3 regions of the Nitrospira defluvii genome follow, and region 1 is predicted to be linked to each of the others. Evidence: riboswitches for the same ligand, from Rfam matches in the RefSeq annotation. Region 1 holds a riboswitch; each other region holds the start of a gene.

Region 1 (7,987 bases):
TGACACGTTCCGTGTCGATACCCAGCGAGCGCGCCGGCTCTTCACCCAAGGCCAGAATATTGAGCACACGGACCTGCTTGAAGAGCAGCATCAGCCCGATCAGCAGATAGCCGGACAAGGCCACCAGCACCGGATAGGCCGGGGCGGTGAGCGACCCCATCAACCACGCCATCATGCCGAACGACCGATTCGGCTCCATGATGGAAGTGATGAACATGATGAGCGCGGAGAAAATCGCATTGAGGATGACCCCGGTCAGGAGCACCGAGTGAATCGGCAGACGCTCATGGGTCGCCGCCATCCGATAGATCATCGCGAGGGCCACCAGGCCGCCAATAAATCCGCACACCGGCAGGATCGACAGCGCCAGCACCGTCGTTCCGATGCCGAACAAGACAGCGACGGCCACGCCCAAGGCCGCCCCGCTGGAGACACCCAGCACATAGGGATCGGCGAGCGGATTCCGAAGCAAGGCCTGCAACGCCACGCCGACTGAGGCAAGACAGCTCCCCACCAGAAATCCGAGTGCGACCCGCGGCAGCCGGACCTGAAACAGAATGACGCCGGCCGTGTCGACCATCTGCTCGTCACCCGGTCGACCGAACAGCAGCAACGCGAAGAGTCCGAGGATGCGCCCCACCCCGATGTACTGAGTCCCCAACTGCAGACACACGAGAGCCAACAAGCCTGCAACGAGCGACAGTACGGTCATCACGCGCCACCAGCGCGCCGGTGTGAGGATCAAGTCCTGAACCGGCGGGTCGCCTGCGACCGTCGGCGGACCAGATGGCAAGGGACCGGTGGACAAGGTCGATGCAGTCAAGGCGTGCGCGGGAGGCATGGGGTGGCCGGCTGCTGGCATCATGGCTGTACGGGTACCGGTTCCGACGCGAAGGCTTCGGGGTGGATCGCCCGGGCCAACGCCTCCAGCCCTTCCATGACGCGCGGGCCCGGGCGGTTGAGAGCATCGGCCGACACGTCGCGAAGACGGTTTTCCCGAACTGCGGTCACCGTCGTCCAGCGCCTCCAAGCCTCCTGCTCACTTCGCGGCACGGTTTCGATCGACCCTCTGGGGAACAACAGGACTTCGGGATCTTCCTTCAACACCGTTTCCATGGTAAGACGCGGATAGGGCGCCTTCGCCTCCGAGGCGATATTCAGTCCACCGGCAAGCCCGATCATCTGGTGAATGTAACTTCCCGGACCTACCGTGATCAGCGGTTGGCTGTTGATGACGTACAAGACCCGAACGCGTGCTAGATGTTCGGTTCTGGCGGTGAGTTCCGCCATCCGGTTGCGCATCGCCAGCGTCATCGCATGGGCGGCCGTGGAGCGATCAAAAATGCGCCCCAACGTATGCAGATGCGAAAAAATACTTTCCAGCGACGTCGCATCCAAGAGCAGCACGGGAATTTTCAGTTCTTCCAGCTTGGCCAGGACATTCGCCCGATGAAACTCGCGAGGCGCGACGATCAACTCGGGTCGAAGCGCGATCAGCGATTCAAGGTTGGGATTGGCGTAGCCGACCTTGGATTTCGTCTTGGCTGCCTCTGGAAAGTTACAAAACTCGGTCACCCCGACAATCTGCTCATCCAGCCCCAACGCAAATAGCATCTCCGTAATGCTGGGCGCCAGCGAGACGACTCGCGCGGGCGCCTTGGCCACATAGAGTTTTCTCCCCGCGTCGTCGACAAACGTGCGCGGCGTAATATTGGCCATGAACGGCATGCCCGTAAGGATGCCTTGTTGACGGCGTTTCATCACCGCATCATCCTCCGGAGATTGCGCAAACGCGAGCGATACACAGGCGAGCAACACATAGCAGACGACTCCAAGAATTCCGGTGAGACTTCGGCGAACGGGGATCGGGCGAACGGCGAGCAAATAAAAAATCCCCAGGGCCAACGTGGAACCCTGAGGATTACCCGCACCATCATCCTCGCCTATTCCCCAGCCCACGAGGGAATAAAGGGTCTTCCTCGGGCAGGTCTTCTGGCTTATGGTTCATCCTACTCCCCGCGCCTTCCCATCTTCGAAGCGATCAGCTCTCAGCGATCAGGCATCAGCTGTTGGCTGAATGCTGGCTGCCGATAACCGACGGCTTTCCCAGACAGTGGCGCCTGCGGGTTTCGTCCCCATTTACAGCGGCGGGACCGCGAGGGCTTTACACCCTCTTCCCTTGACCCGAGGTGTCTTGAAACGCGGCAAACTCTAGGAGAAGATGGCCGATCTTGTCAAGAGGAGGCGCGAGCGGAAGCCATCGAGGAGATATTCCCACGGATGCCGCCGTCGTCTGACGCGCAGGAAAAAGCGCTACGAGCGGTACCGAAGTTTGAGGATGAGAATGGCGAGAGTTAAGACAAGCGTGACGAGGTTCGCGAGGATGATGGGAAGGGCGCCGAGAAGCAAGCCGTACACCAACCAGAGAAAGACCCCGGTCACAAAAGTGAGCAACATGCCCAAGGACACGTCCTGCGCGGAGCGGGTACGCCAAGTCTGCTGGAGTTGGGGGATAAAGGCAATCGTGGTGAGGGTACCGGCGAGCAACCCCACGAGCGTGACCACATCCATGGATGGAACCTCCGTGACGGTGAAGGGCCTTGCACAGGAAGGAGGGCATCCACAGTGGAGAATTCACCCCGGCAGCTTGTCTTAGCCCGTGGGGCTATGGTAGCATTTCGCTCCGTTCAGCACTAGTCGTTGAAAGACGCCGCAACAAAGGAGTAGGTCCGTGGCATTTGCTTGTGATCTTTGTGGGAAGAAACACCAAACCGGTAACAACGTCAGCCACGCGAACAATAGGACGAAGCGCGTCTTCAATCCCAACTTGCAACGCGTGAAAGCACTCGTCAACGGCTCAGCCTTACGCATTCGCGTGTGCACCCGCTGCCTGCGTTCCGGCCTGGTCAAAAAAGCCGTCTGATCACCTGCTGCCTGTCCTCGCTCGTTCTCTCCAGGGCTAGATCTTACGCTCGTGGTCTGTCTGCTCGACTCTCCCACACATAGAACCCTATCCGCCACACGTACTCGATACCGCCACGCCGCTTCCCGGAAATCAACTCACAGAAGACGACTGTGTCGGATCAGTGTACAATCCGATCGCACTCACGACAGCACTGGGAAGATTCCCCTCGAACCGGGAGGCATCATGACTCATCTCCGTCACATACTCGGTCTCATGGCCATCGCCATCAACGTCGTCGCCTGCAGTCATCTTCAAACAAAGGAAGGGGCGTACCTCGACTCCGCGAAAGGTCGCGCCACGCAAACAGAGGTGAAGCAGGCTCTCGGCGCGCCCAAAGCGGTTCGAAAGGGCGAGGAAGGCGAGGGCGTCTGGGTCTATGAATTTCGTGAGCAACAGTCCGGCAACCGCTATACCCCGCCCGGCACCTGGTGTGAGGAATACCTGCTCACCTTCGATGACAAGGCCGTGCTGCAAAAGTGGAAACAGGTCTCCCACTTCCACGGAGGCGAGCTGATGCCGACGGAATGTATTCCGGGGATAGAACCCTAGAAGTAGTGGGCAACATCCCGTCTCGCCTTTCTGCCCAGGAGCCGATGATACGGAACTACCGCCTGCATGGTCCTGCCCGCAGTTTGTACAAGAATGTGCCAACCCGGAGACACGTCAAGATAAAAACATCACCTTTTATGGACATCTTGGAGCTCAAGACGACCTCCGCGCATGGTACGACGCTTGCTGAGTATCAACCATAGATACTCGGAGGTATTATCGTGAAAACACACATTGCCGCTATTCTCGCACTAAGTTTTCTATCTGGCATCTGGATCTCTTTCGACTCTGTCTCACCCGCAGAAGCCCAGAACTGGCTTTACCGCAGAAAACGCCAAGTGCAAACACAACCGCCCCCCACCCCTCCAGCGAGCCAGACTGCGACCTCCCGTGACTACTCGGTGCTCAAGATCGCCCCTCCGCCAGCAGCGGGTCTTTATATCGGGCAGTATGAATGGGTGCAGAACGACATCGCTTCGTTTGAATCGGCCAGCGGCCGGAAAACTGCGCTCTGGTCGAGGCACCGCGGCACCTGGGCGAACGGGTACGATGCGGCCGGGCAGCCGCATTTCGATGTCGCAGCCGCGAATCTTGCCTGGCAGGAAGGAAAGGTAATTGTCGTTCAGGCATACAACATCCATCCGGCACCGGGTGAATCCGAGGCGCCGGATGGGTTCACTGTCGACAAGCTTCTCAGCGGCGTCTACGATGCAGAGCTTCGAAGATTTGCCGGCGAGCTTCGTCAGTACGGCAAACCGACATTTTTTATCTCTGGGCGCGAACCCAATGGAATCGGAGCAGATTATTTCGGGGGCTTCGGTCCGGCAGGAGACAAGTCGCTGCAATGGGCAATCGAAAACAAGCGCGGTTTTGCGGAGTTCAACCCATCCTCCCTGCCGTATAGTTCACTCTATACCGATATCGGTACGCCGCAAATCTGCGACGGGGTTGAACGTCTCAAGGCGGCACAACGCTACTACTACGATTTTTTTGTTCGCCGCGAAGGTCTCAGGTTTCTCACATTTGACTCTATGGGATGGTCTGTGAACCAACTAAACCAGATCGACTATGACGTCGCGGATCTGCCGGCCACGGTCGACAAGGCGTACGCAAAGCAACTGCTTCAGAGCTGCCACTCCTTCGCCAACTTTTACCCCGGAGACCAATACGTCGACTGGGTGAGTCTCGATTTTTATATGATCGATTATTACGCAAAGGACTGGCCCGGGCTCACCCAGGACTACGTGGTCCCCGTTGAGAATCACTTTGCCGCACTGGACGCTGTCCTGCAAGAGGTGAAGACGGTCGCGCCATCCAAACCAGTGTTCTTTATGGAGTTAGGATTTCCCGACGGCACTCAGCAGAATTCGAGTTGGGCGGCCCAGAAAATCGCGGCGGCCCTTCCACGTATCGTTTCCGGCTATCCGCAAATTCATGGTTTTGCGTTGTGGTCGGCGCATCCCTCATGGATGGTCCCCGGGGTCTTCCCCTACGACTGCTTAATTCGCCCTGGAACGCAGCAGGCAACGGCGCTGAAAAATGCCGTCACGAATAATCCTTCGTCGTTCCTCTCCTGCGTCTACCTCTCGGATGGAAAATTACATCCGAATTGTGTGAACTAGCGAAGCCGGGACAGCAGGTTCTCGCTACGTGGACATGAGAGGAGGCATGCAGAGTCAGAAGACAACTTCACGGATACTCCGCCTATTGGCTTGAAACCAAGAGACGGTTTGCCGGATCCCGTCGACAAACGCCACCGACGCCTCGAAGCCGAACAGGCGTTTGGCTCTACTCACCTCAAGGCACCGTCGCGGCTGTCCATTTGGCTTTGAGGCATCCCATACAATTCGGCCGGAAAACCCCACTGCCTCGGCGATCAGCTCAGCAAGCGTCTGAATCGTGATCTCATGCCCCGTGCCGACATTGACCGGCTCACTGCCGTTGTAGTGTTCGGCGGCAAGCACAATCGCGCGCGCCGCGTCATCCACATGCAGAAACTCGCGTGAGGGTGACCCATCTCCCCATAGGACGACCCGATCATCCCCCCGCTCCTTCGCTTCCACGCATTTTCTGATTAAGGCGGGAATGACATGCGACGTCTCCATGTCAAAATTGTCCCCGGGACCATAGAGGTTCACCGGAAACAGGACGACGGCGTTGAAGCCATACTGTTGCCGGTACGCCTGGGCCTGGACCAGCATCATTTTCTTGGCTAGGCCATATGGTGCGTTGGTTTCCTCCGGATAACCGGCCCACAGATCCTCTTCGCGAAACGGCACGGGCGTATGTTTCGGATAGGAGCAAATCGTACCGACGGCCACGAGTTTCTCCAGACCTCGCTGACGGCCAACCTCGATCAACTGCGTGCCCATCATGAGATTGTCGTAAAAGAACCGGCCGGCATGGGTTTGATTCGCTCCGATCCCACCCACCCTAGCCGCGAGGTGCAGAACCAAATCCGGTGTCGTGTCTGCATACATTCGCCGGACAGCCCCGATATCAACAAGGTCATAGTCTCGACTTCTCGGGACGAGAATGATGGTACGACACCCCTGCCGCCGAAGCTGAGCCACAACCACCGAGCCCAGGAAACCTGATCCACCAGTCACGACGACTCGTTTGTCGCGCCAATAAGACATCCTTATCGGGCTCCCCTCGTACCATTGAGAATTGCCCGCTCGACGTGAAGATCGGCCTCGACCATCATTCTGATCAATTCACCGAAAGACACTTTGGGTTCCCAGCCCAACACCCGCTTGGCCTTCGACGCATCCCCGATCAGCAGGTCCACTTCGGTGGGTCGATAGTAGCGTGGATCGATTTTCACATACCGCTTCCAGTCTAAATCGAGATAACTGAAGGTCTGCTCCAGAAATTCGCGTACCGTATGCGTTTCACCCGTGGCAATCACGTAGTCGTCCGGTTGCTCGGCTTGCAGCATCATCCACATCGCCGTGACGTAATCGCCGGCGAATCCCCAGTCCCGCTTGGCATCGAGATTTCCAAGGAATAACTCGTGCTGAACGCCCAATTTGATACGAGCGGCAGCGCGAGTGATTTTCCGGGTGACAAAAGTCTCTCCCCGTCGAGGCGACTCATGATTAAACAAAATGCCGCTACAGGCAAAAAGATTGTAGGCCTCGCGATAGTTGACTGTAATCCAATGGGCATAGACCTTGGCTGCCCCATACGGACTACGTGGATAAAAGGGTGTGCTCTCCCGTTGGGGAATTTCCTGCACCATGCCGAACATTTCACTCGACGAGGCCTGATAAAACTTCGGGTGAATGCCTGATTCACGAATCGCTTCCAATAGGCGAACCGTCCCCAATGCTGTGACCTCCGCGGTATATTCGGGGACATCGAAGCTCACGCGCACATGGCTCTGCGCACCCAAGTTGTAAATCTCATCCGGTTGAATCGTGCGTAGAATTTTATTCAGTGAACTCGCATCGTTCAGATCTCCGTAGACCAGACGTAACCTCGGTTCAGCGACGTGCGGATCCTGATAGATCGCGTCGATCCGGGCGGTATTGAAGGAACTGGAGCGCCGGATGATGCCATGCACTTCATATCCCTTCGACAACAACAGCTCTGCGAGATACGATCCATCCTGTCCGCTGATGCCGGTAATCAATGCCTTTTTCACGGTGTTGCCTCACTCCGCTGTTACAACCTGAATACTCCGACTGACTGCGCTGACGGCACGGACACAGACAGCACGACGATCAGCGCTGCCTGCAACCCCAGTCGTCTCCCTATCCTCGTCCCACGCCTTGTAGGATCTGTCGCTCACACCACGCGTAGGTCTGCTCAAGTCCCTCTTGAATACTCGTCTTGGGCGACCAATCAAGGAGGGTGCGCGCCCTCGTCCAATCTGCCGCCCGATCGACATCGCCTTCCGGCTTGCTTGTGTCGAACCGAATATCGATCTGCTTACCGGAAATCGCACAGACCCGCTCCGCAATTTCCTTGATGGACGTGCTGTAATCGGGTCCGATTTGGATGACGCCTCGATTCATGCCCTTTGTGGCAACGGACACCAGCGCATCCACAATATCGCTCACGAAGACGAATGCCCGACGCTGTTTTCCCGAACCCCACACCACGAATTCTTCATCCGGATATCGAATGGCTTTGCGAATGAGAGAAGGAATGACCTGCGACTTTTCAGGCGACATCTCGCAGTGCGGGCCATATACGTTGTGGAAACGGAGAATACCGATGTCGAGCAACTTCTCCTTTCTGGCCAAATCGCAGCCCATTTCACCCATCAGTTTGCTCCACCCATAGGAGGATTCCGGTGAGGCGGGATAGACATCGTCTTCTTTGAAGGGCGGCGGATTCAATTTGCTCTGACGTTCAGCGGGATAACTGCAGGCAGTCCCGACATACACGTAGGACGAGGCATGATTCGCAATGGCCGCCCGTAACATATTGGAGTCAATGATCAGATTGGCGTTAAACAACGAA
Region 2 (7,987 bases), 510 kb from region 1:
TCGGCATGGCACCTGTAAACCCGTCGGAGTTTGTCGTCTTCCGCATGCTCATCCGATTTGCCCCCAGACCGTGAGCCTCTCGTCAGGGGAGAGGAAGCCTGCTAGCATGCGGTCTATGCGCTTTCTTCTCGTGGCTCTTTTTACCGTTCTGCTTGCGGTGCCTGTATTAGCAGGGGTGTATTCTGGCCAAGTGGTCGGGGTGATTGACGGTGATACGATTGACGTTCTGCATAACGGTAAAGCTGAACGTATCCGACTCAATGGCATCGACTGCCCTGAGAAAAGCCAATCCTACGGGCAGAAGGCTAAGCAGGCCGCCTCAGCCCTCGTGTTCAGCAAAGAGGTCACGCTGCACACGTTCGAGGAAGACAAGTATGGGCGCACCATTGGAAATGTGCTCCTAGCCGATGGAACGAACGTCAACCAGGAGCTAGTCAAAGAGGGCTGGTGCTGGTGGTATCGGAAATATGCACCAGGAAATACGGTGCTCGAAGGGTTAGAGAACGAAGCGCGAGAGGCTCGAAAAGGCCTGTGGGTTGATCCGCAGCCGGTGCCGCCGTGGCAGTGGCGGAAGCGTTGAGCTATTTTTAGGTAAGCGGTTCCAATAGAAGCTGACTTGTAAATGGTCGTCTGCCGTTTGGCTCTGCTCCTACTGCAACTTTTGTTCGGTCGAGCAATCTAGATGCAAACGAATGAAGTCCGTCAGTATAGTTTGCGTTCTGAAACTCTTTAGGAACTCCTTCGCCATACTGCAACAGAATTTTCCTTATTTGATCGCAGTCCCTTGCTGAAAGAACTCCAATTTGGAAGAAGAGTGTCACCACATCAAACATCCTGGCGACCGGAGCTGGCGTCTGCATTCCTAAATTGTGAAGGGTATTCACCGCTATTCCGTCATTACTCAATGACGGCATCTGCAAAGTGACAGCAGCAGCATGCGTATAAGCTTCACCCGTTCCTACGCGTATTCCATACTGGCGCCCACTTGCCTGAATAGTATCCCAGGTCGCCTGAACTGCTGCTGGTGGAAGAAACGAATTAGAATCGAGGAGACTGGACTGGAGAATGGTGGAGTCGAAAACCTGGAGGACCCGAGAGGTTAGTGCCTTGTCGAATTGAGGTTCGACTTTCGTCCGATACTTCTTGTGCTGTCTGAGCTCATTCTCAACCTCGAATACTATTACAGGCTGAATGCCATATTCAGTTTTGAAACTTCGCAGAAGCTTATTTTGGTCTGTTAGGAACAGCTGAATGAGAGCATCCGAATCACAGAATAGTAGTGCGGGATTACTCATCGGAGGACAGGTTGGAACTATTCAACATATTCAGGCATTTGACTCCCAAATCGAGAGTAGAATGTTGATTCATCTATCATCAAGAACTCAGCTGCTTTACTTGGACTGATCTGGCCAGCAACTGTTGCCTCTACTACACGCTTAATATAGTTGGCAGGGAGCCTGAGAGTTCTTGAGTAAATCGTTGTATTCCGCCTATCTCTCCATTCGTCCTTCTTGCTGTCGTGTCTTTTTAGGAACTGCTCTGTTGTCAAAGCTCTCACTGATAACTCCGAGAGGTCAGACGCTATGTCAAATCTGGCGTATTGCTCTGCCTCTTCAGGAGAAATCAAGTCATTGCTAAGTGCTGCCGAGATCACCGTTTTCTGCTCAGTATGAGTTTTTGCAATCAATGTGGCCAGCTGCTTGGGCGTAAGCGCATGCAAGTTCAAGCCTAACGTCGAGCTCATGTGTATTAGCACGTCACGTGGTGCCAAGCTTTCTTGCGCAAATGCCTGAGCCCTTTCTTCAGATAAGCTGGATTGGGCCTCTTGATTTTGAAGAGGGAACAGATCAATAGACGCACCATCGGTATATGCATCAAAAATAGCATGGGCAAGCTCGTGCAGTAGTATGTGGTTGCCCCTAAACCATGTGCGCTTATATGAATTAGAGAAAAGGCATGGGCGCTCTAAAGAAGTAGCTCCTAGGTAAAAGCAGCACCCTTCAACGCTCGACTCTGGCATCGGGCTCTCAATGATAAGAACCCCTCTATTTCTAAGATTTCCCCTGAAAGCTTCCCCTATACCTGTTTTGCCCTTGTCTAGGCCTGAGAGTTGCCTGAAAATCCTCGCTGCCTGTCGGCCTTGTTCTCGGGGCGGAGCCTGAAGGTCTGTTTCGCGACGGATATTCTCAAATATCAATTGCCACCCAGTTGCCCTGCTATCAGTGGCTTGCTCAAGCTGATCGAAGTAATACCCGAGGTGACGTATTAGAAGAACGTATTCGCGATCAACGTCAGTAAGGCCATTTCCGCGGAACTTAAACCAGATAGCTGGAGCTACATCACCTTGCTGTCTCTGTTCGCTTCGAGTACTACGCAGAGTCAGAGGTGATACGCCCAAGACTGTCGATAGGCGTGACACCATCGAGTCAGGGATAGAGCGATTACCTGCAACCCACTCCTGGAATATCTTGGGACTAACTCCAAGAAGTTCGGCTGAGGTTTGTAAGTCTAATTTAGCTGAATCCAGGATCTGCTTGAGCATCTATGCTATTCCCCAGGGAGGTGCTTAATTCACAACTTAACAACTTCTCTCGTTCAGCACTAGAGGTCAACCACTTGTGCCTGGTTTATGGTTGTCTAGCTTGGCAGTCTTTCCGTGGCAAGCGATTTTGGCAGAGAGTGCACAGATATACTGATGAAGAAAAGTAAGCACGTGGAACATAGCTTATATAGTACCCAAGGAAGGGCTTAAGACAAGGTTAATTTAGCATTCTGAAAACGGTCTCTTCAAGGCCCAGGGAAGTAAAGAGGGACGGAAAGAGGAACCGGCCATTTTGCCGTTTCATCGAATCGTCTAAACTAATGTCTGGGGTGGTAGTTTAGTGGTGCCGAGGGACTGAATCGAACTGTCGACACCAGCCTTTTCAGGACGTGGTTGTTCTATGCAAGGGCCTGAATCTTCTTGTGATTTCTCGCCGTAGTGAGCGTGGACAACTAAATGGACCACCGGTCTCAGTGCATGTCTTGGTAAGTTATTGGGCTTTGTGGTCGCTCAGTTCGCGTAAAATTGCTTCAGATCGCGTGCACTCATGATATTTCAGCCTTGACAGGGTGGACTAGCCCGCGTTAGGTATCTGGGCTGATAATTGAGCAATCTCTCGGATGCCCGCTAGGGCGTAACAGGGAAGTCCGGTGAAAAACCGGCGCGGTCCCGCCACTGTAAGTGGGAAGCTCTCCCGTTTTAGCCACTCAACAAACGTGTTGGGGAAGGCTGGGGGTAGCGGTGAAGGTTCGACCTTCTGAACCCATGAGCCAGGAGACCTATCCGAGCTGACATAGTACGGTTTCTCCGCGCGGTAACGGAGGATCGCTCCTGCCTTTTTGGCATGCGACCTCTTGTTCCCCATGCGGGACGGAGGTTTTTTTATGCCCTCGTTTTTGTGGGAGCAGCGTGTGACTGCTCCCAACGTTGACACGCCATTCACATCCCAACATTCGGAGCAACCCTCATGAGCACGGGATTGCTCATCGTCGGACACGGCAGCCGCGATCCCAACGCGAACGTCGAGTTTGAGGCGTTGGTGACGGCCTATCGTGCAGGGCGTCCTGATCTTCACGTCGCGCACGGCTATGTGGAGCTGGCCCGCCCGTCGTTGGCGGCCGCGCTTCGCGAGTTGGCGCAACGGGCCGACTCCGTTGTCGTCCTGCCGTTGTTTCTGTTTGCCGCGGGGCATGTGAAGAACGATATCCCTCTCGCGCTCTCGCAGGCTCGGCAAGAGCATCCTTCCGTCCAGTTTATCGTGGCCCATGCCTTGGGCATCCATCCCAATCTCGTGGAGCTGGCGTTCGAGCGGGCGCGGGCGGCGTTGGAAGGCGCCCGTGAATCCGCGAAGACCGCCGTGGTGGTGGTGGGCCGTGGTTCAAGCGACCCAGACGCGAACGGGGACTTTTGTAAAGTTGTTCGTCTCCTTGCCGAAGGGCGCGATCTTGGGTGGGTGGTGCCCTGCTTTATTGGCGTGACGAGACCGCTATTTGAGGAGACGGTGGAACTGGTTGCGCGTGCGCGCCCAGAGCGGATCGTCGTGGCGCCGTATTTTCTTTTCGGCGGAAGACTGATCACGAAAATTCGCGAACAGGTGGATTCGTTTCAAGCCCGGTATCCCTGGATCAAGACCGAACTGGCGCCCCATTTGGGAATTGACGACCGATTGCTCCGCTTGATGGACGAGCGCCTGGCCGAAGCGACAGCGGGAGAACGTCCGCTGCCCTGCGATACGTGTCAGTATCGAGTGCCGGTGTCCGCGGTGACCGGGCAGGTGGGCGGGCTCAAAGCGCTGCTCTGGAGTTTGCGGCACGGGTTTACCCACGCGCAAGCCATGCCTCATGTGCATGCCCATCGTCCGCTGGCGAAACATGTGTTGGTCTGCGGGAATGTCGATTGTGCCGACGGCGGGAGCATTCCGCTCATTGCCACATTGCGGCGGCTGTTGAAGGACGCTGGGCGGGATCAGGATATCCGCGTGACGAAGACCTCCTGCATGGGCCGCTGCGGGGAGGGGCCGACGGTCGCGGTCTATCCTGACGGCATCTGGTATCGGGCTGTGAAAGAGACGGATGCCAAGGAATTAGTCGACGAACATTTGCTGGGCGACCGGTTGGTCAGCCGCCTGGTTGACAACATCATGCAGTAACGGAGGATGTCTGATGGCCTGTCACGAAATTGCAGGATTGCGGTTGGGGTTGATGGAAGTGCTGGGAGTGAAGAACGAAGCCGAGCGGCAGCATGAACTGGCCGAACTGGGCACCGGGGCCGATCAGCCGGGACCGATCCGTTCCATGTGTGGAGCCAAGGATCTGGCGTCCCTCAAGCAGTATTACGAGAGCGCAGTCTCCGCGCTGGAACAGCGCGTCGCCGCGACCAGGCCGGATGATCCGAAGCTTCCGTACCTGCGCACGCTGATTGTGCTGACCAAGAAGGTGGAGCTCGATTTGACGCATCAGATCGAGGGGCTCATGCATCTCTATCGGGACCTTGATGAGATGCATGATTTTGTCCATGAGATTTACCCGGCGGAGTAGATCCAATGGCGGTGGCGAAGACGGCTCGAGTGGTGGGAACCGACAGGCTGGGCCCCGATACGCTGCTGCTCGATCTGTGCGCGGCCGAACCGGTGGGGTTCGTCGGCGGACAGTATCTCATCCTTGACAGCCGCATCGTCTTGCCGAGCGGCAAGGCTGTGAAGCGGGCCTATTCGTTTCTGACAGGCGATGCGGAGCAACGGAACTTTCAGCTCGCCGTGAAGCGCATTCCTGATGGACCGGGTTCCGCTTTTGTGCATGGGCTGACAGCGGGAACGGATATTTCGTTCAGCGGACCCTGGGGCAAGTTCGTTCCGCGGGAGGGGGCCTCTGGCAGGACGCTGATCCTGGCGACGGATACAGGAATTACCGCCGCGCTGGGGTTTCTGCGAGCGACCCGGTTCGCTCCATTGCTGCCACAGGCATTGCTTATCTGGCTGCGAGCTTCGGCAGAGTATTTTCTTCCGGATGAGTTCGTGCAGCAGCAGGTTCCTGCTGCCTGTGGTGAGGTGAGGATTGCAGCGATCCCCGCGGTCGGCCATCACGACCGGATTCCTCAGGCCAGAGCCATTCTCCGTGAGGTGTTGGTGCGCGGCGATATTGCTCAGGTCTTCATCGCGGGTGATGGAGCCGTGAACCAGGTGTTGTCTGATGATGCGATGGCCGCCGGAGTGGCCGTGGGCAAGGAGCAGGTGGAGTCGTTCTTCAATATGCCGAAGAAATCCGTATGACCGGACGGGTGCAGATTCTTGCCGCGCTAGAAGCCGCGCTGGCATGTGGGGAGACGAGCGTCATCGTCCGCTCATCCGGCGCGATTGCCGAGGTTCATGGGCTCGTGACCCTGCGGCAGGGGGCCGAGTGGGTTACGTTGGGCGAAGAGGGACAGACCCATGTGCATCTCAAGATCGAGGAGCGGAGCACGCTTCGCTACCGGCGGCACGATGAGGCCAATGCGGTGCTTGAGTTGGCAGGGCCGGATGGGTCGTTGCTCTGCCGCGTGACGTTTCGGGGCACGAACCGGGCGAAGACGGAGCAATATTGCCCTGAACGCGCGGCGAAAGTTCATGAACAGTTCGGCTGTTGGGTGGAATGTGCCGGGATATGACTGATGGAGAAGAGGGGACCGCCAAAAGATCGGAAGGGGCTGCGCACCGGGTTCACTACCGGCGCATGCGCTGCAGCGGCAGCCAAGGCTGCGGCTCGGTGTCTCGTGAAGGGGGCCCTGCTGTCTGAAATTGAAACGACCTTGCCGAATCGAACGCGCGTGACCTTCGCGCTCGCCCGGTGCGAGCGAATGGATCGCCGAGTGATTTGCAGCATCATCAAGGATGCGGGCGACGATCCCGACTGTACGCATGGGGCCGAGCTGACGGCGGAAGTTGAACTGCGTACCGAACCGGGCATCGAGATCAGGGGAGGGCAGGGCGTGGCCACGGTCACCAAAACCGGGTTGGGTTTAGAGGTCGGCGGGCCTGCGATTAATCCGGTTCCGCGGCGCAATATTACGGAGATGGTGGAAGAAGAGCTCGCGGGTGCTCCTTACGGGGGCGCGGTCGTGACGATCAGCGTACCGAGCGGCGAAGAAATGGCCAAACAGACCACCAACGCGCGGCTCGGCCTCCTGGGTGGCATCTCCATCCTCGGCACGACCGGCATCGTGAGGCCCTATTCCACGGCAGCGTTCAAGGCGAGCGTGATGCAGGAGATCGATGTCGCCGCGGCGGGCGGTTTGCGTGAACTCGTGCTCACGACCGGCGGTAAGTCGGAGCAGTATGCGATGGCGCTGTATCCGCAGTTGCCGGAGCAGGCCTTTATTCAGGTGGGCGACTTTATCGGCGTCGGCATCAAGCAATGTGCGAAGCGAGGGATGGCGCGGGCCATCATCGTCGGGATGATGGGGAAACTCTCGAAGATGGCCAACGGCAAGATGCAGACGCATGTCGCCGGATCGGACGTGGATATGGAATTTTTGGCGTCGCTGGCGGTTGACTTATCCGCCTCGAACGAATTGGTGGCGGCCATCCGCCAGGCCAATACAGCCCGCCATGTGTTGGAATTGTGCCGTGAGGCTGGTCTGGTCGGTATCACATCGCTGATTTGCAAGAAGGTCGTCGAGCAGTGTCAGGCCCACGCGGGAGGCACGCTAGCGGTGGAAACCTGTTTGGTGGATTTCGGAGGCTCGCTGCTCGGTCGTTATCCGGAGGTACAGACATGAATGATATGAGACAGATGACCGCGCTCGGGCGGAGCATAGAAGATGGCAGTTTCACGATCATCGACCAGGAAGCCGGTCCGCACGAGTTCAGGCTGGATGAATGGGAAGTCGTCCGCCGGGTGATCCATGCCACGGCGGATTTCGAGTTTAAGACCTTGATGCGATTCCATCCCGATGCGGTGCGCGCCGGGGTGGCGGCCCTTCAAGGAGGCTGTCCCCTCCTGGTCGATGTGAAGATGATTTCCGCCGGCTTAAATGAGGAGCGGCTGTCTTCCTACGGCTGCAAAGTCCATTCGTTTATTTCGGACGAGGATGTGATCGCGACGGCCAAGGCCAACAACTCGACGCGCGCGATCGAGGCCATGAAAAAGGCCCATCGTCTCAACCTGCTCGATGGAGCGGTGGTGGCGATCGGCAATGCCCCGACGGCCTTATTGGAGGTGGTCCGCCTGATTCGTGAGGAGGGGGCGAAGCCGGCTCTCATCATCGGAGTGCCAGTTGGATTTGTCTCGGCGGCTGAATCGAAGGACGTCACGCTGGAACTGTCGACTCCTTACATCGTCGCCCGTGGCCGTAAGGGAGGGAGCCCCATCGCTGTCGCGATCATCCATGCCCTGTTGCTCCTTTCAGCAAAGGTGTCTGCATGAGTCCACGACGCGCCATTACCTTGATCGGGATCGGGGACGACGGCTG
Region 3 (7,987 bases), 500 kb from region 1:
GATCGGTTGAGCACGCCATGGCCCCGGAACGAGTGAAGAAAGGGCTCGCCAAACATGCCATTCCAATCATGCTGCTTGCCCGGTTAGCCGTAGACCTTCACTGGCAGAAGCAAGGAGTGGGTGCCGCGCTCCTCAAGGATGCAACCCTGCGGACTCTACAGGCTGCGGATATTGCCGGAATCCGTGCCTTGGTGGTCCATGCCAAAGATGAGAAAGCAAAACAGTTCTACGAACACTTCGATTTCCTCCCCTCCCCCAGCGATCCGTTGCATCTCTTCATGCTCCTAAAAGACCTTCGAACGCTCTTTCTATAAGACGCCCAGGCCTTCCTTTCCTTGACCTCGCTACCGTGAACACACGACGCACATGGCAATCTCCGAACCGCGATCCTGTCGCTGGCCAAAGCCGCGGGGATCTCGAAGCGGATGACACATCACATCCTGCGGCACTATAACTCCACGCATAACCGGCAATTAGGCGCGAAAGATTATGAGGTTATGGAATTGCTCGGTCAGCAGTCCACCAAGATTCATACAATCTACACCCACGCTGGATGGCAGAACATCGTCGACGCAACAGCCCGGCTGGGCGCGTCGATCGGACAGGATGGGTTGTCCGCGTGGTTGTCCGCGAGGATCCGCGAGGCTGAAACACCAGAGTCATTAGAGGCTTAGACGGCCGGCCACAGCCGGGCAAGGGCTCATGGTTCTCCTAAACCTCTATAGGCATCACCTCTTCCCTCACGCGGAAAGACGACGCGTGCCAGTATGCACTCGCTCACAGTCAATAATGCCAAGCCAGGCCTACCGATACAGTCCGTGGGCCGCCCGGTGTGAATTGAAGCCCATTCACCGGCACTGCATCCGTAGTTAACTTGGTTTCATAGGCTAATTGGGTCTGCCGCCACGAAACATCGAAGATGTTTTGAATACTGAGAAACCCTTCCATACGCTGCCACCACCCCTTCGACTGCGGGCGGTAACGAGCCACGAAGTTGAAGATGGTCCAGGCTTGGGCGTTGATACTGCGATCCTGCGTCAGCGGTCTGGCTCCCAGATGCACCATCTGCAACGACATCGCTAATCCTGTCGGAAGACGCGCCGTCAATTCGCCGCGTCCGGTCATGGTCGGGGCCTGAGGGATCGGATTGCCCGTCTCGCGAAATTCCGCAGTGTTCAGTGTAGCGCTTCCGGAAAAAGACAGCCAGTCCAGCAACTGGATCCGGCTCCCAAGATCCATGCCGTAGCGGCGGGTGGCACCAAGGATCTGTGTGGTTCCCAGGTTGCCCTGATAGACCAGTTCAGAGGTCAGGTCCATGAGCCAGAACGACGCCGTGACCTCAAGCCGATCCCACGGGCGAGTGCGAATCCCCACTTCATATGCCGTCGCCTTCGGTAAGGCCTGCACATTCGACGCACTTACCACGGCTCGTGCGTCGTTACTGTGAAAGCCCGTACCAGCATTGAGAAAGATCTCCGTGCCTGCCCAGGGGCCAAGAATGAGGTTTCCCTTCGTCGTTGTGATCACAGCATTGACGCTCCCGCTCGGGTTCTGTGGACACCCGGCCTGGCAGAGATTCCGCACGTTGAATTGAAAATAGTCCGCTCGCGTTCCGCCCGTCAGCCTCGCCCAGGGTGCCGGCTGAAACTCCAATCTCAGATAGGGCGAATACGAGGCCTCATGAATCCGGCTATCCGACGTAGTTCCCAGCGGGACCCATTGCCGCTGGGTCCCCAGACGAACCTCGGCATCGTCCCTGCGGGTCTGCACGCCGACGGTGACGGAGCTTTCAACATTCAGCAGCTTCCCGCTTTGGCGATATCCCACCTCTCCGCCATAGACATAGCGCCGATCGACCTGTTCAATCCCATCGCCATTCACCGGATCGGTGAGAAAGAACGTGAAGTCGGACACAAGATTCAGGGCATAGTACTGAAGATATGTCGCAGCAAATACAGTCCCGCCTGACGGAGTATCGTAGCGGTAGCGCACATGGCCGGTAGACCGTTGGGTTCGACCTCCCTGGTAGGGATCGACCGAGCCGAACCGGCTCAACAACCCGGACTCCACGGTCCGCAGTGGAATTTCTCCAGGACTATTCCAGCGGCCTTGGTAGTAGGTGCCGATGATGCTGAGTTCCGAGTGGGCGGTCGGATTCATCGTCGCTTTGGCTAATCCGTTGAGCCGGAGGGCTCGGTTGGGATTCACAAACGGGCCATCGGTATAAAACCCTTCGAGCGCAACCAGCGAACGGACCTGATCCTTCGTGGGCGAGAACATCAGCAGATGCCGCTGCGTATTGAATTGTCCGCCTGAGGCCTGCACCACCCCTTCCTCCACCATATCCCGTGTCACAAAGTTCACCGCCCCCGCCGTGGCAAAATCTCCGAACTGGACTTGATAGGGCCCCTTATGGGCGTCGATGCGCTTCATCGTTTCAGGAATCAGGAAGTTCAGATCGAGATAGCCCTGACCGTGGGCATGACTGCGAAGATTGAGCGGCATGCCGTCCAGAAACCCGGCCAGATCGGTCCCGTGGTCGGCATCGAAGCCACGGAGCAAGTAGTTATCCGGTTTGCCTGGCCCACCACCCGGGTTGGTGGTAATGAGGCCCGGAACCAGGCGAAGCACGTTGGCAGGCCGATCAACGGCCTGAAGCTCGAGATCCCGCTCCGTAACGATATGTTGAGAGGCGGCTTCGAACGCCGATTCTTGCGTCCCGGTTACGACGACGTCGGGCAGGATCAGAGCTTCATCCGCATCATCGGCCCGACCGACTGAACTCCAGAACAACGCAGAAACAACGATCATACGCCCAAGGATTTGGGCAAACACAACTCATGCCCCTTTGCTCTCGAAAGGTTTGCATAAAGGATCCCAGCACCCAGGTCTCCTGACTTTCGGCTCGTCCTACTTTCTGCGCCTTCCCATCCCATAGGACAGTGGCTATGCAGATTTCGTCCCCGATCACAGTTGCGGACCAGTGGCGGCTTTTCACCGCGCTTCCCTTGGGGTACGTGGGCTATCAATTCATTAGATAGAAAAATGTTCCGCTAGAACGCCTCCTTTCAGTTACGCCACCTTGCACTTGACTTTCACTAAGGCTGCCATAAATGCCAACAGCACCGCCCCGAGCACCATGAGTGTGAGACCCATGTCGCTGATTGGCAAAGCAAAGGAGGTGGGCTGGAGCAGTTTGATGATCCCGATAACATAGGCTAACCCCACGACAGTCAGCGTCATCATGCGATTCCCCTGGAGAGCCATCCTGGTCGCAGCCAGATACATCCGTCGCACAACAAGTCCGTTGAGTGAATCTGTGACGACCATCCCCAGGCTGAATGCCACTCCGATGAACAGCGCGCCCAGCAGCCCATAGCCCATTGTGCCGGCCAAGGCCCAGGCCGACATCTGGCTGGCCGTCTCAAACCCCAGCCCGAACAACGCGCCAATCGGCACGGCGCTCATTGGATGAGTGATGTTGAGCAACTGCCTTGGCAGGAAATGGCCGATGACGCCGTGGCTTGGAGCCGTGGCGCCAACCGGCAATGTGGCCAACCTCGCCAGATTCAAAGTCCCGATGGCGAATAGAAGAAGGGCTGACAGGACACCGCTGACTTGCAGCACGGAATGGCTGAACGATTGCAGATACTCTGCCGCCAACGCGATCAATCCCGCGATCAACAAAACGGAAAGCGCATGCCCGAACGCAAACCAGGTCCCCACCCACCGGCTCATTCTCGGATGCCGATCCACCGAGGCCCTCGTCATGCCATCGATGGCCGTAAGATGGTCGGGATCGGCGCCATGGCTGAGCCCCAAGGCAAACGCGAGACCGAGCAAGGCCCACAGATTGCCGTCAGCAGGATTCATAGTCCCTCACGACACCCTCTTGGCATGGGCCACACAAGCCTGCACAAATCCCTCGGCCAGGAGCGGGTTCGAAGCCCAATGGGCGTGCACATAGGACACCAGCGTATTGCCCTGACGATACCCCTCTTGAAAGGCCTCGCCTCCGCGGCGGCGGCGCACATGGTAGGCACATTCGACTTCCGCCGTGAATCGAAAGTCCGAATAGCGAAATTGATGTCCGCGAAATCGCAGACCGGACGGACCGAGCATCGTCTCGTCCTTCGTGTCCACCTCGACATAACCGAGCGCCTGCAAACGGTCTTTCATTTCCGCTTCGCCTGGAATGAGCCCCACCATGGGATGCAGCGTGCCATCGAGCGTCCTGATGCCATTGGACAAATACATGAGGCCACCACATTCGCCATAGATAGGCCCTTGGGCCTCGGCAAACGCCGCTACCTCCTTGCGCATGGACTGGTTCCGGGACAGTGCTTCGGCATGGACTTCCGGGTAACCGCCGCCGAAATACAGGCCATCCACATCCGGCAAGTGCGCATCGTGAAGGGGGGAAAACCGTACGAGCTCCGCACCCAGACCCTCAAGACGACGGAGATTGTCGTCATAATAGAAATGGAACGCCTCGTCGAAGGCGAGACCGATTCGACAACTGACTCCCTCCCCGACGATCCGTGCCGTCGCAGAAATTTCAGGAAGAGCCGGCGCGGATTTCGCTAACGCGATGATCGCATCGACATCACACCACTCGCTCACCCGATCACCCCAGGACACGAAGACACCCTCCGGGACCGTCGCCCGGTCTGCGCTATGTAAGCCCAGATGCCGGTCCGAGAAAGCCAAGGCTGCTTCCTTCGGCAACCCGCCCAGGACGGGGGGCTTCCCCTCCGTCACCTTGCGAAGCAAATCCAGATGCCCTCGGCTGCCGAGCCTGTTACAGATGAGGCCGGCGATCTGAAGATCTGCGTCGAAAGTCGAAAACCCTCTGGCCAGTGCCGCAATGCTGCGGGCCATGCCACCTGCGTCGCAGACAAGCAGCACCGGCGCTTGAAGCCACTTGGCAATCTCGGCGGTCGAGCCTTCGTCGCTGGTCGGCGATGCGCCATCGAAGAGACCCATCACCCCTTCGAGAATCGCAATGTCAGCTCCCTGCGACGCGTGCATGAACGTCGAAAGAACCGCCTCGCGCCCCATCATCCATCCATCGAGATTGTGGCAAGGCGCACCAGCCGCGCGGACGTGATAGGTCGGGTCGAGATAATCCGGACCGCACTTGAAGACGGCCACCTTCAGTCCCCGCGCGCGCAAGGCCCGGACGAGCCCAACCATGACAGTCGTCTTGCCGACGTTGCTGGAAACCCCGGCGATAACAAGCCGTGGAATCGTCACGAGTCGATCTCCGTCGGCGTGGCTTTCGCTCCGTCGATCCGGCTCGTTTCCAGCGCACGGAGCAGATCCGGCCTGGGCCGCTCGTCCCACTGATCATGAAACACCAACTCATGCAGTTGCAGCCTTGGCAACCAGCCGTTGCTTTCGAAAATAGGCCGCTCGGGGAAACTCTCCACGAACCCGACGCAAAGATAGGCAACCGGAATGATCCGTTCAGGAATTCCGAGGATCGTGCGGAGGACTGCCGGCTCCATGATACTCACCCAGCCGACTCCGACCCCTTCCGCCCGCGCGGCCAGCCAGAGATTTTGAATCGCACAGCAGGTGCTATAGACAGCGGTTTCCGGAATTGTATTCCGCCCGATCACCGTCGGCCCGAACCGTTCCTGGTCGCAGGTGACACAGATGTTGAGCGGCGAATCAAGAATCCCCTCCAGCTTGAAGGTGAGATACTTCTCACGGCGTTCCTGGTCAAACATTTCCGCTGCGCGCAGCCGTTCGGCCTCGACATGGGTGCGCACCTTGGCACGGATCTCGAGATTCTCCACCACGAGAAAGTTCCAAGGCTGGGACAGCCCAACTGATCCGGCCTGATGAGCAGCCATGAGGATGCGAGCCAGCGTTTCATCCGGAATGGGATCAGGCAGAAAGGCTCGCATGTCGCGGCGGCGCGTGATCGTTTCGTACAGGCCCCGGCGCCAGGTTTCGGGAAAGGCATGATCCGTCATAGTTTCCCTACCATCGACACCACACAAGAAACCAGCGCTGCCACCGTATCCTCTTGCGCCAACGCGACAGACTGCGCTCCACATTGGCGCGCCGCTTGTTCGGTCTGCGGCCCGATCGCCGCCATCGGCACCCCCAGCAAGGCCTGACCGAAGTCGCCAAACAACACAGTGCGAGCCGCCGAGGAGCTGGGCAGCACCACAAGATCAATCGACGGCAAGGGCCCCATCGGCAACCGATGCACAGACCGATAGGCCGCCACCGCTTCAACCTCTACTCCAGCCTTCGTCAATGCCTCATGTAAGTTCGGCCGGCCTTCCTCCGCTGTCACGAGAAGCCATGGCCCCTTCTGTAAAACCGCCGACTGCTCGTTCACCGCCTCCTGACAAGCGCCACGTAACGTGACGGCAGGTGCAATGCCATGCCGTGACAGCGCCTGCGCCGCCGACTCTCCGACCGCGATGACCGGCAGGTCGAGGGCTGGGACATGCGACAAGACCGCCTCAACCCCGGCGGCACAGCCGAAGACAATGCCGCGGAATTCATGGCACCGAGCCAGAGCGGTCTTGATGGACGCGCCTCCGTGTAACGAGGCCGCTTCGACCTCGGGGATTTCCAGCACCTCCGCGCCGAGCGCACGGAGTTCCGCTGCCATCGCGGAGCGGCCCGGACGCGCGCGCGCCACGAGCAGCCGCCGACCCGCCAACGGGCGGCGCTCGAACCAGGCAATTCGTTCACGCACTCCCACGACGTCGCCGACGATGACGAGGGCCGGAATGGCAAGATCGACATCCCGTATTTTTCCTGGAAGGGTCGCCACGGTTCCGACAATCACATTTTGTTCGGGAGTGGTGGCGGAGGCGATATAGGCAGCGGGAGTCTCCGCCGAGCGGCCAGCCTGGATCAATCTCTGTAGGTTCGCCGACAGTTTTCTAGCCGCCATGAACAACACCAAAGTGCCCTTGCCGCTGGCAGCCTTGGCCCAATCAGTAAGGCTCCGGCCCCCCTCGACATCGTGGCCGCTCAGGAACGTCACGTCGGAAGCATGCAGGCGATGCGTCAGTGGAATGCCCGCATAGGCTGCGGCGCCAAGAGCAGATGAAATCCCTGGAACGATCGTGCAGGGAATGTCGGCTTCCGCCAATTCTTCCGCTTCCTCTCCGCCCCGCCCGAAGATCAGCGGATCTCCGGCCTTCAACCTCACGACCGTTCTGCCGGCCTTGACGCGAGCCAGCACCTCCGGATGCAATCGATAGCCGATCGTCCCCTCGCCATGACGGCGGCCCACCGGCAGCAGTTCAGCCTCCGGATTGACGAGAGAAAGAATAGCTTTCGAGACCAACTCATCGTAGGCCACGACATCGGCCGCACGCAGCAATTCCAGCGCACGGACCGTGAGCAAGCCTGGATCGCCCGGTCCCGCCCCGACCAGATACACCATGCCTCGTTGAGTGGCAGGCTCAGTCGGCACGCTTCTCTCCTGGCTTCGTGACCGCCGGCTCGCCCTTCCGGAACCGATGGGTAAACTCCGGATCGTACAACTTGGAATTGGCAAACTCCGTCGCCGTCAGCACACGCCCCACCAACACCATCGAGGTCGAGTTGAGCTTGGCCGCCTTGGCCTTGTCCGTAATGTCCGCCAAGGTCCCGGTTACGATCACCTGATCCGGCCAGGAGGCCTTATGCACGATAGCCACGGGACAATCAGCCCCATACGACGGGGTCAAATCGCACACGACATCCTTCAAGAGTGTGATGCTCAGAAAGAGCGCCAAGGTCGCTTGATGCTTCGCCAGATCTTCCAGTTTTTCCCCCGCCGGCATCGAGGTCCGTCCCTCAGCCCTGGTCAGGATCACCGTCTGGGACAATTCCGGGAGCGTGAGTTCACGGCCCAGCGCCGCAGCAGCAGCGGTAAAGGAAGAAACGCCGGGAATGATCTCGTAGGCAATACCCAGCTCCGTCAACCGGCGCATCTGCTCGGCGGTGGAGCCGAAGATCATCGGGT

The links. A riboswitch is a leader RNA that binds a small molecule or an ion and turns the genes downstream of it on or off. The one in region 1 is predicted to bind cobalamin.
Region 2: linked by a shared signal. The riboswitch ahead of KJA79_RS17915 (CbiX/SirB N-terminal domain-containing protein) and the one ahead of KJA79_RS15515 (ABC transporter substrate-binding protein) in region 1 are both predicted to bind cobalamin.
Region 3: linked by a shared signal. The riboswitch ahead of KJA79_RS17835 (TonB-dependent receptor) and the one ahead of KJA79_RS15515 (ABC transporter substrate-binding protein) in region 1 are both predicted to bind cobalamin.

The regions. Positions count from the first base shown of each region.
Region 1 is NZ_CAJNBJ010000017.1:80,479-88,465, reverse strand. It holds gene KJA79_RS15520 (FecCD family ABC transporter permease) at 1-865, opposite strand, end outside; gene KJA79_RS15515 (ABC transporter substrate-binding protein) at 862-1,959, opposite strand; cobalamin riboswitch at 1,966-2,203, opposite strand; gene KJA79_RS15510 (SemiSWEET transporter) at 2,314-2,571, opposite strand; gene rpmB (50S ribosomal protein L28) at 2,732-2,923, shown strand; gene KJA79_RS15500 (hypothetical protein) at 3,149-3,514, shown strand; gene KJA79_RS15495 (glycoside hydrolase family 26 protein) at 3,736-5,136, shown strand; gene KJA79_RS15490 (GDP-L-fucose synthase family protein) at 5,191-6,153, opposite strand; gene gmd (GDP-mannose 4,6-dehydratase) at 6,156-7,163, opposite strand; gene KJA79_RS15480 (NAD-dependent epimerase/dehydratase family protein) at 7,273-7,987, opposite strand, start outside.
Region 2 is NZ_CAJNBJ010000017.1:588,387-596,373, reverse strand. It holds gene KJA79_RS17935 (hypothetical protein) at 1-74, shown strand, start outside; gene KJA79_RS17930 (thermonuclease family protein) at 116-580, shown strand; gene KJA79_RS17925 (hypothetical protein) at 588-1,295, opposite strand; gene KJA79_RS17920 (XRE family transcriptional regulator) at 1,313-2,542, opposite strand; cobalamin riboswitch at 3,144-3,343, shown strand; gene KJA79_RS17915 (CbiX/SirB N-terminal domain-containing protein) at 3,510-4,691, shown strand; gene KJA79_RS17910 (DUF3209 family protein) at 4,705-5,079, shown strand; gene KJA79_RS17905 (FAD-dependent oxidoreductase) at 5,085-5,810, shown strand; gene KJA79_RS17900 (hypothetical protein) at 5,807-6,184, shown strand; gene KJA79_RS17895 (cobalt-precorrin-5B (C(1))-methyltransferase) at 6,188-7,294, shown strand; gene KJA79_RS17890 (precorrin-8X methylmutase) at 7,291-7,941, shown strand; gene cbiE (precorrin-6y C5,15-methyltransferase (decarboxylating) subunit CbiE) at 7,938-7,987, shown strand, end outside.
Region 3 is NZ_CAJNBJ010000017.1:575,775-583,761, forward strand. It holds gene KJA79_RS17825 (GNAT family N-acetyltransferase) at 1-314, shown strand, start outside; partial or broken gene KJA79_RS17830 (hypothetical protein) at 384-674, shown strand; gene KJA79_RS17835 (TonB-dependent receptor) at 784-2,811, opposite strand; cobalamin riboswitch at 2,867-3,064, opposite strand; gene KJA79_RS17840 (HoxN/HupN/NixA family nickel/cobalt transporter) at 3,073-3,873, opposite strand; gene KJA79_RS17845 (cobyrinic acid a,c-diamide synthase CobB) at 3,880-5,256, opposite strand; gene bluB (5,6-dimethylbenzimidazole synthase) at 5,253-5,984, opposite strand; gene cobA (uroporphyrinogen-III C-methyltransferase) at 5,981-7,453, opposite strand; gene cobM (precorrin-4 C(11)-methyltransferase) at 7,443-7,987, opposite strand, start outside.